2 regions of the Bacillus sp. SD127 genome follow, and region 2 is predicted to be linked to the other one. Evidence: a T-box and tRNA genes for the amino acid it is inferred to sense, from the RefSeq annotation. Region 2 holds a T-box; the other holds one or more tRNA genes.
The links. The T-box of region 2 lies ahead of thrS (threonine--tRNA ligase). A T-box ahead of a tRNA ligase gene usually reads a tRNA of that ligase, here a tRNA-Thr.
Positions count from the first base shown of each region.

Region 1: it encodes a tRNA-Thr, which carries the amino acid that the T-box ahead of thrS (threonine--tRNA ligase) is inferred to sense. The anticodon was not compared.

Region 1 is NZ_CP191226.1:4,070,765-4,075,403, forward strand. It holds gene cdaR (CdaA regulatory protein CdaR) at 1-58, opposite strand, end outside; gene cdaA (diadenylate cyclase CdaA) at 51-872, opposite strand; gene rsiW (anti-sigma-W factor RsiW) at 1,034-1,660, opposite strand; gene sigW (RNA polymerase sigma factor SigW) at 1,674-2,237, opposite strand; tRNA gene ACQVGS_RS21045 (tRNA-Gln) at 2,468-2,539, opposite strand; tRNA gene ACQVGS_RS21050 (tRNA-Tyr) at 2,544-2,628, opposite strand; tRNA gene ACQVGS_RS21055 (tRNA-Thr) at 2,648-2,720, opposite strand; tRNA gene ACQVGS_RS21060 (tRNA-Val) at 2,725-2,800, opposite strand; tRNA gene ACQVGS_RS21065 (tRNA-Glu) at 2,804-2,878, opposite strand; gene ACQVGS_RS21070 (2-thiouracil desulfurase family protein) at 3,060-3,515, shown strand; gene ACQVGS_RS21075 (GNAT family N-acetyltransferase) at 3,527-4,009, shown strand; gene murQ (N-acetylmuramic acid 6-phosphate etherase) at 4,120-4,639, shown strand, end outside.
Region 2 is NZ_CP191226.1:391,618-396,256, reverse strand. It holds gene thmT (2-hydroxymuconate tautomerase) at 1-97, shown strand, start outside; gene ACQVGS_RS02070 (MarR family transcriptional regulator) at 140-559, opposite strand; gene thrS (threonine--tRNA ligase) at 678-2,594, opposite strand; T-box leader at 2,647-2,871, opposite strand; T-box leader at 2,905-3,131, opposite strand; T-box leader at 3,163-3,387, opposite strand; gene ACQVGS_RS02060 (MFS transporter) at 3,440-4,639, opposite strand, start outside.

The DNA.
Region 1 (4,639 bases), 590 kb from region 2:
GCGCGAAAAGCAGCGCAATGACTTTCACAGCCCAGCGGTTGTTTAAGAATTTATCCATTTTTCTTGCCCCTCCAATACCAACGGTTAGAAGAAGTCTCTCTGGTGTTCTTCTTAAACTCTGCTTCAAGCATTTCTTTCAGCGCTTCTTCCGTCAGCTCTCTGTGAAGGTCACCATTCCTCGCCACACTGACGCCGCCGGTCTCTTCAGACACGATAATCGTCAAACTGTCTGTAACTTCACTGATTCCGACAGCCGCCCTGTGCCGCGTTCCCAGTTCTTTTGAAATGAACGGGCTTTCAGAAAGCGGCAAATAACAGGCGGCAGCGGCAATTTCATTATTTTTCATAATGACCGCTCCGTCATGAAGCGGTGTATTCGGGATAAAAATATTGATCAAGAGCTCAGAGCTGACCTTTGCATTCAAAGGAATGCCCGTTTCAATATAATCCCCCATACCCGTATCCCGCTCAATGGTTAAAAGGGCGCCGATCCGGCGTTTCGCCATATAATTGATCGCTTTCGTTATAGCCTCAATTGTTTTCTGCTGCGCCTCCTCAACCGGCGTGCCGCTCCTCGAGAAGAAACGGCCCCGTCCAAGCTGTTCAAGCGCTCTTCTCAGCTCAGGCTGAAAGATAATAATAATTGCTAAAAATCCCCATGTTATCGCTTGGTCCATCAGCCACTGAAGCGTGCTGAGGCCCAAATATTGACTGGCCATACGGACAAGCACGATCACAACGATTCCTTTTAAGAGCTGAACCGCCTTCGTGCCGCGTATCACCATAATCAGTTTATATATCACATACCAAACAAGGAGAATATCAACGGCATTGCCGAGGTACTGCAAAAAAGGGATATCCTCAAAAGCCATTTCCTCGTCCTCCAAGAATTCAGTCATTTCGTATTTTGAAGTTTAATGTGTTACGCATATGTACTTTACATAGCGAGCCCATTATACCACATTTCGTTTTGGCAAGTGAAATATGCCAGCCGTTTGAGAACCTAAAAAAAGAGTAAAGCGCACAACACGCTTTACTCTTCTCCGTTCGGGTCTAATGCATTGAATACACTTTTCCCCGCAGACTTCATTTTATACCATGTCCAGTCGAATAATTGATTAATCTCCTCAATTTGACCGGTGACTTGTCCAGCAGAGGCCATATACTTTTCTCCGTTTACAACGGTTACATCCCCGTCTATTTTCCCTTTAATAATCAGCTTGCCGTTTTTGACGGTGACATCACCTTTGACCGTCTCACCTTCAGGCACGATCACAGTGTTGTTTTGCACGACCAGATTCGGCTGCTTCGACACGCTGAAGTTGTGGTCATTGTGCCAGCTGTTTAACAATCCTCCGCCCATCAAAATGATGAATACCGCAGCAGCCGCGATAACCGGATGGGATCTGAACCATCTTTTCACAGAAGCTCTTTTCTTCTCCTTAGGCAATTTTGCCATGACGTTAGCGGTAAAATCGGCGGGGGCTTCGACATGCGATGTGCTCCGGACGAGCGCAATGGATTTTTCCATCTCATAAAAATGCTTTCTGCATTCCTCGCATGCCTCCAGATGTTCTTTTAATACTTGTTCATCTTTCGGAAGGATATCTCCATCAAGATGCATATGCATAAGCTGCACAATTTGTTCAGGACAGCTCATTTCATCACCCCACTTAAAGATCCCTTAATTGTTTTCTAAGAGCCTCTCTGCCTCTGTGAATCCGCGTTTTTACAGTCCCCACAGGAATGTTCAGAATCTCGCCGATTTCAATTAATGAGAGTTCATCAATATACTTTAATACAATGACAGTTCTGTATTTGTCAGGAAGCTTTAATATTTTCTGCTGAATCGTGTGTGAAAGCTCCAGCGATACGACTGCATCTTCAGGCAAAACTCCATCTGCGGCGATTTGGGAATACATCGTCAAGCCTTCTGTACCCGCCACTTCTGCATCGAGGTAATAATCCGGCTTCTTTTTGCGAATGCGGTCAATGGTCAAGTTGGTCGCAATTCGATAAAGCCAAGTTGAAAATTTCCGGTTGATATCAAAACTGTCGATATTGACGTACGCTCTGATGAAAGCCTCTTGTGCGATATCTTCCGCCTCATGCACATTGCCAAGCATACGGTAGCAAAGCTGATAAATTTTATCCTTGTAAATATCTACGATGTCCGCAAATGCATTTTGATCGCCTTTTTTGACTTGCTTAATTCTCTTTTTAATCATCATTTCCATATTTATCTAACCTCTGCCTTCACCGGTCTGTATGTATACGAGCTTCGTTTCTAAAGGTTTCAATTTTTTTATAAAATAAGTTTAACAAATTTTTGGCAGGGTGTAGATGGCAATTTGTGAATAAACTACCTTAACATATTTTTAAAATTATTATACAGACTGAACAGTTAGAAGTTGGAATGATTTTTTCAAAAAGAAAAAAGACACCTTTGATCAAAAGGTGTCTGTGACTGGGCTAGCTGGATTCGAACCAACGCATGACGGAGTCAAAGTCCGTTGCCTTACCGCTTGGCTATAGCCCAATGATGGTGGAGGGGGGCAGATTCGAACTGCCGAACCCTGAGGGAGCGGATTTACAGTCCGCCGCGTTTAGCCACTTCGCTACCCCTCCATATTTTTAAGAAAAACAGTGCCGGCAAGAGGACTTGAACCCCCAACCTACTGATTACAAGTCAGTTGCTCTACCAATTGAGCTACACCGGCAAGATGGTGGAGGATGACGGGCTCGAACCGCCGACCCTCTGCTTGTAAGGCAGATGCTCTCCCAGCTGAGCTAATCCTCCAAATGGTGACCCGTACGGGATTCGAACCCGTGTTACCGCCGTGAAAGGGCGGTGTCTTAACCGCTTGACCAACGGGCCGTTTGTGTTCTCGTCGAGCTGACAAAAGTTATTATATACAGGTTCCCCCCCTTTTGTAAAGAGGAAATTTAAATTTTTTATTTTCAAACTTTTTAACCCCTTTTTTAACTGAAAAAGCCTCCTAACATTTATCATTTATTTTAAGATAGATATAGATCGAATTAAGAGAGGAGAAACCAATATGATACTAGTCAGCTCTTGCCTCGGCGGCATTGAATGCAGATACAACGGTTCGCATGCCGCATCAGAGAAAATCCGAAAACTGATTGAAGAAAAACAAGCAGTGATGGCTTGCCCTGAACTTCTCGGCGGCTTCTCCACTCCCCGAGAACCAGCAGAAATCATCGGAGGCACTGGTGAGGATGTTCTTAGTGGAGCCGCGAAAATCATAACGTCTTCAGGAGAAGATGTAACAGATTTATATATGAAGGGCGCGGCCCAAACATTGGCCTACGCAAAAGAAATCAACGCCTCTGCCGTCATATTGAAAGAAAACAGCCCATCATGCGGAAGCAATTTCATCTATAATGGCTCATTTTCAGGCAAAAAAATCGCTGGAAACGGAGTAACCGCCGCGCTATTAAAACAAGCGGGGTACCGTGTAATTTCTGAAAACCAGTTAGACGACATATTGTAAGGAGGCTCATCATGATGCAAGATATCTCTTTATCCTTCTATAAGCCTGAGCATTTGCCGGAGCTTTACGCATTTACTTTACACAATGATGACAAACGCTTTACCGCTCTCCCTAAAGAGGTGCTGACTCATGCTCTAAGCATACAGGAGCGCTATCCGGTTGTTATCTTAAAAGGTGATCTGCCAATAGGCTTTTTCATTCTACATACGTCAAAAGAAACCATTGCTCCCTATTCCAACAATCCATTTGCTTTATTGCTCAGTTCCTTATCATTAAACTCTGCCCACCACGGACAAGGCTATGCGAAAAAAGCCATGCTTCAGCTCCCCTCTTTTGTTAACGGGTATTTCCCATGGTGCGATGAAATCATTTTAGCCGTCAATCACCTGAACACCCGTGCAAAGCAGCTATATATGAAAACCGGATTTCTTGATAAAGGACGCCGAAAAATCGGGCCGCTTGGCGAACAGCTGATACTTCATTATTTCTTATAGCCTCTTTTGAAATAAAGTTTCAAAAATTAAAAATGATAGTTGAAATATCATAACAGAAATGAATATACTGAATATTGAGATATATTTATTTTTACACAGGGGGCATCCTCATGTCAGAACAATTGAATCTTCACAATCTTACAACGGAATCACGCAATAGCCAAACATCGGAAATACACAAAGCTAATACCCTCGATATCTTAAAAATGATTAACAATGAAGATATCAAAGTCGCTGCCGCCGTTCAGCGTGTCCTTCCCGATATCGAAGCAGCCGTCGAATGCGCGTATGAATCCTTTCAAAATGGCGGACGGCTCATTTACGCAGGTGCAGGCACTAGCGGCCGACTCGGTGTGATGGACGCAGTTGAATGTCCTCCGACCTACAGCGTCAGTCCTGATCAGGTAATCGGATTAATGGCCGGCGGTCCCAACGCATTTTTGCAGGCGGCTGAGGGGATTGAAGATCATGAAGAAGCAGGGGCCGAGGATTTACGATCCATCCATCTCACCTCAGCCGATACAGTGATCGCGATTGCAGCAAGCGGCCGTACGCCTTATGCAGCAGGTGCGCTGAAATACGCCCGCAAAATCGGAGCAAACACCGTCTCCCTTACCTGTAACAGTCAAT
Region 2 (4,639 bases):
GACCGGTGCCTCTGAAGAAAAAATTGTTGTCTTTATAGAAGAAATGAGAAAAGACCATTACGCGGTCGCAGGCAAACGCCTAAGCGATATGGAATAATCTGATATAAAGCCGGCGCTTCGCAAGCCGGCTTTTTCATCTCTATTTCGTCATTTTTTCAATAATAGCTAAAAACGCTGCCTTCTCTTCGGCAGTCAAACGTTCAAACATGCCGTCAATCAGCTGCTGGCGATTTTGAATCATCTGAAGAGCCGCTGCCTGCCCCGATTCAGAAAGCGTAATCCAAACGGTCCGGCGGTCATTGTTATTTCTGGATCTCTTAATAAACCCTTCCTGCTCTAAGTGATTCAGAGCGGTTGTGGTGGCAGACGGAGACAGCGTGACCTCTTTTAGAATGTCCTTTATGGTGCAGCTCCCGTGTCGATATATAATCCGCAGAATAAATCCTCTTACATTATTCACATGTTTCGGAACGGTGGCTTCATCTAATAGTTTCGTGCTTTTCAAATATTTTGTTAGTGCGTGATCCAGCAAATTTGCTTCCAGTTTGTCATGATCCATGTAGATTTCCCCATTTCGAGATGCATTCATAACATACGAACGATATGATTACTTATTATTTTACTGATACCAGATAGGGAAAGTCAAAAAAGCAAACAGCGAATTCGCAACTTTTCTCCTACATGCTTCGATTTTTCGCCTGTTCGACAATATTCTCTTTAAATACCTGAAAAGGAACTTGTTCACTCTTCTGATGTCCGAATTGACGGACGTTTACCGCCTTTTCACTCACTTCCTGATCCCCAAGCACCAGCATGTACGGGATTTTCTGCATCTGTGATTCTCTGATTTTGTAGCCAAGCTTTTCATTGCGTTCATCAATATTGACTCTTATCCCGAGCCGCTTTAGCTCAGACTGCACCTTTTCGCAGTAGTCCATATGAACGTGAGAAACCGGTATAATTTGGACCTGCACCGGCGCAAGCCAGACTGGAAAAGCTCCGCCAAAATGCTCGATCAGAATGCCGAAGAAACGGTCAATTGAGCCGAATACCGCTCTGTGAATGACGACGGGACGAACCTTTTCATTGTGCTCATTAATATATGTTAAATCAAATTTTTCCGGCATTTGAAAATCAAGCTGGATTGTGGCGCATTGGTGGCTCCGCTTCAGAGCGTCTTTAATATGAAAATCGATTTTCGCTCCGTAAAACGCTCCATCCCCTGCGTTTACTTCATAAGGAAGACCCAGATCCTCAAGGACGTGTTTCAAGGCGTTTTCAGACATTTCCCACACGCTGTCTTCACCTGATGAATCCTCCGGGCGAGTGGAAAGCTCAACCGTATACTCGAAACCGAATGTGCGGTATACCTCGTCAATCAGCCGAATGGCTTCTTTAATTTCACTCTCGATTTGATCCTCCCGAACAAAGATATGCGCGTCATCCTGGCAGAACGTCCGGACGCGGAGCATTCCGTTTAGAGCACCGCTGTATTCATGGCGGTGCACCTGGCCGAACTCCGCCATACGAATCGGCAGATCCCGATAGGAGTACAGGCTGTTTTTAAAGATGAGCATATGGCCGGGGCAGTTCATCGGCTTCATTGCAAATGCAGTCTGATCTACTTCCGAAAAATACATATTGTCGCGATAATGGTCCCAGTGCCCCGACTGCTCCCATAACCGCTGATTCATCATAAACGGCGTACGCACCTCGGCGTAGCCGGCATTTGTTTGCAGTTCACGCGAAAAGCGTTCCAGCTCATTGCGGACAATCTGCCCTTTTGGCAAATAAAACGGCATTCCCGGAGCTTCTTCCGAGAACATAAACAGCTCTAATTGTTTTCCCAGCTTGCGGTGATCCCGTTTCGCTGCTTCTTCCAGCATATGCAGATGCGCCTCGAGATCTTTTTTCTTTTGAAACGCAACACCGTACACCCGCTGAAGGACTTCATTTTGGCTGTCTCCTCGCCAATAAGCACCCGACACCCGTGTTAATTTGAACGCCTTGATCATTCCTGTTGAAGGAAGATGCGGCCCGCGGCACAGGTCAACAAATTCTCCCTGCTGATACAGCGTCATTTTCTCCCCGCCCGGAATGTCTTTCAAAATTTCCAGCTTAAACGGCTCGCCTTTCTCTGCAAAAAGCGCTTCAGCCTCCTCGTAAGAAACCTCTATTCGCTTGATATCCATATTTTCGTTTATAATATGCTTCATCTCTTTTTCGATGGTCTCTACATCTCCGGAAGTCAGACTCCGATCAAGCTTCATATCATAATAAAATCCGTCTTCAATGACAGGCCCTATTCCCAAAGATACTTCGCCGTACAGCCGTTTCACTGCCTGAGCCAGCACATGCGCTGATGTATGGCGAAGCACCTGCAAGCCTTCTGGAGAATCCAGTGTGATAATTGAAAGCTCAGCATCTTCCTCCAGCTTGAAGCTGACATCAACGAGCCGGCCATTAACCTGTCCCGCTGCTGCTTTCTTTTCCAAACTGGAGCTGATGGACGCAGCCGCCTCTTTGACTGTAGTGCCTTTCGGATATTCCTTTACCTGTCCGTCCGGAAGCTGAATACTAACATGTTTACTCATTTCAAACACTCCTTATTAATTGTTGTATATAAAAAAACACACCCGTCCCTCTGTAAGGGACGAGTGTGTGATTAACCCGTGGTTCCACCCAAGTTCCCAACGAACTTTCATGTTCATCGGCTCGGTGCTGTAACGCAGCATAAACGGCATTGGATACTGACTGTTCCCCAACGCTGCTCCAAGGCGGTAAATGATATTCCTAAGCTGGGAAGCTCGCACCTTTCCTTCCCTCTCTGAAAACCGTAAATATCATTCATGTCCTTTTCATCGCATTTCTATATGTATATAAAAAAACACACCCGTCCCTCTTATAAGGGACGAGTGTGTGTGATTAACCCGTGGTTCCACCCAAGTTCCCAACGAACTTTCATGTTCATCGGCTCGGTGCTGTAACGCAGCATAAACGGCATTGGATACTGACTGTTCCCCAACGCTGCTCCAAGGCGGTAAATGATATTCCTAAGCTGGGAAGCTCGCACCTTTTCTTCCCTCTCTGAAAACCGTAAACATCATTCATGTCCTTTTCATCGCATATATTGACTCATATAAAAAAACACATCCATCCCTCACAAGGGACGAATGTGTTAAAATTCGTGGTTCCACCCAAATTCCCAACAAACATACATGTTCGTCGGCTCGGTGCTGTAACGCAGCATGACGGTATCAGATACTTAATTTCCCCGATACGGCTCAAAGGCGGTAAGCTGCTTTCTCTGCGTTAGGAAGGTTTCAGCTGATCCTTCCCTCTCTGGAAACCGTAAAAAGCATCTCGTGTCCTTATCAGTGCCTGTTTGAATAATTTCATATATCTTACTATATATTCCTTGAAAAGACAATGGACGATTTTAAGATGATGCGGAAGCGGACGTTTCTTTATGAAAAGTCAGAAACCGCCACACAAGGAATGCGGCCAGACTGTATGCCGCGCCCATCATCAAAAACGTAAACCCAGCTCCGGTGTACCAAGTGGCGGACAGATGAATGACCACTCCGGAAACCGCTACGCCAACCAATGCCCCGATTTGCCGGTTGGCATTTAAAGCTGTTCCTGCGATATTGGCATGCTCCTGTCCCGCTGTCTTCATAATCACAGCCGTCATGGCAGGAACCGTAATGCCGACACCAAGATTCATGACAGATGTCAGAACCGCAAGCTGCCAGTAAGGCAAATCCGGAGAAACCATGACAAATAACAGCAATGCCATGATGCAGCTGACAGCCATTGAAACAAACATAAGAAGCCCCGCTTCAAAACGGTTCGCCAGCCGGGCAAACAGCAGATTTCCGACCACAAAGACAGCCATCATCGGCAATAGTTCGACTCCCGCTAAAAAGGAACTTGCGCCTCTTGCTTCCTGCAAAAATAGACTTAGCATAAACATACCGCCGAAAAGAGCAAAATTCAGCAAAAACCCAACGAACTGCGCTGCCGAGAAACGTCCATTTTTATATAATGACGCAGGAAGAATAGATGTTGCCGAAAAAATTTCTCTCAGAAGAAAAAGCACAAACGCCAAAACCGCCGCCGCGAAAGCACCGAGAATGGTGAGCGAACTCCAGCCTATTGAAGCGCCCTGTATCAGCGCAAATGAAAGAAATCCGAGAGCCGCCATTCCAAGCAGATGCCCTGTGATATTCACCCGGCTGCCTTTTCCCGGGAAACTGCTGAGCGTTCGATAGGCGCAAATAAGCGCCGCAACCCCTAATGGCACATTGATCAGAAAAATACTCTGCCACCCTGCCGCATTCACCAGAACACCGCCGATAAAAGGCCCCAGTCCGGAGGCGGCGGAGACGAGAGCGGCCCACAAGCCAAACATTTTGGCCCGAACCCGTTCATCGGGGTAAGAGGCAGCCAAAAGGCTGAGTGAACTCGGCATAAACAAAGCCGCGCCAAGTCCCTGCAACAGCCGACCTGCGATCAGCATTTGGCCATTTGCTGCTACAGCGCATAGACATGAGGCAAGAACAAAAACGCCCAAACCCAGCATATAAATGGTCTTTGAGCCGTAACGGTCAGCCAGCGCACCGCCGGCCAGCAGAAG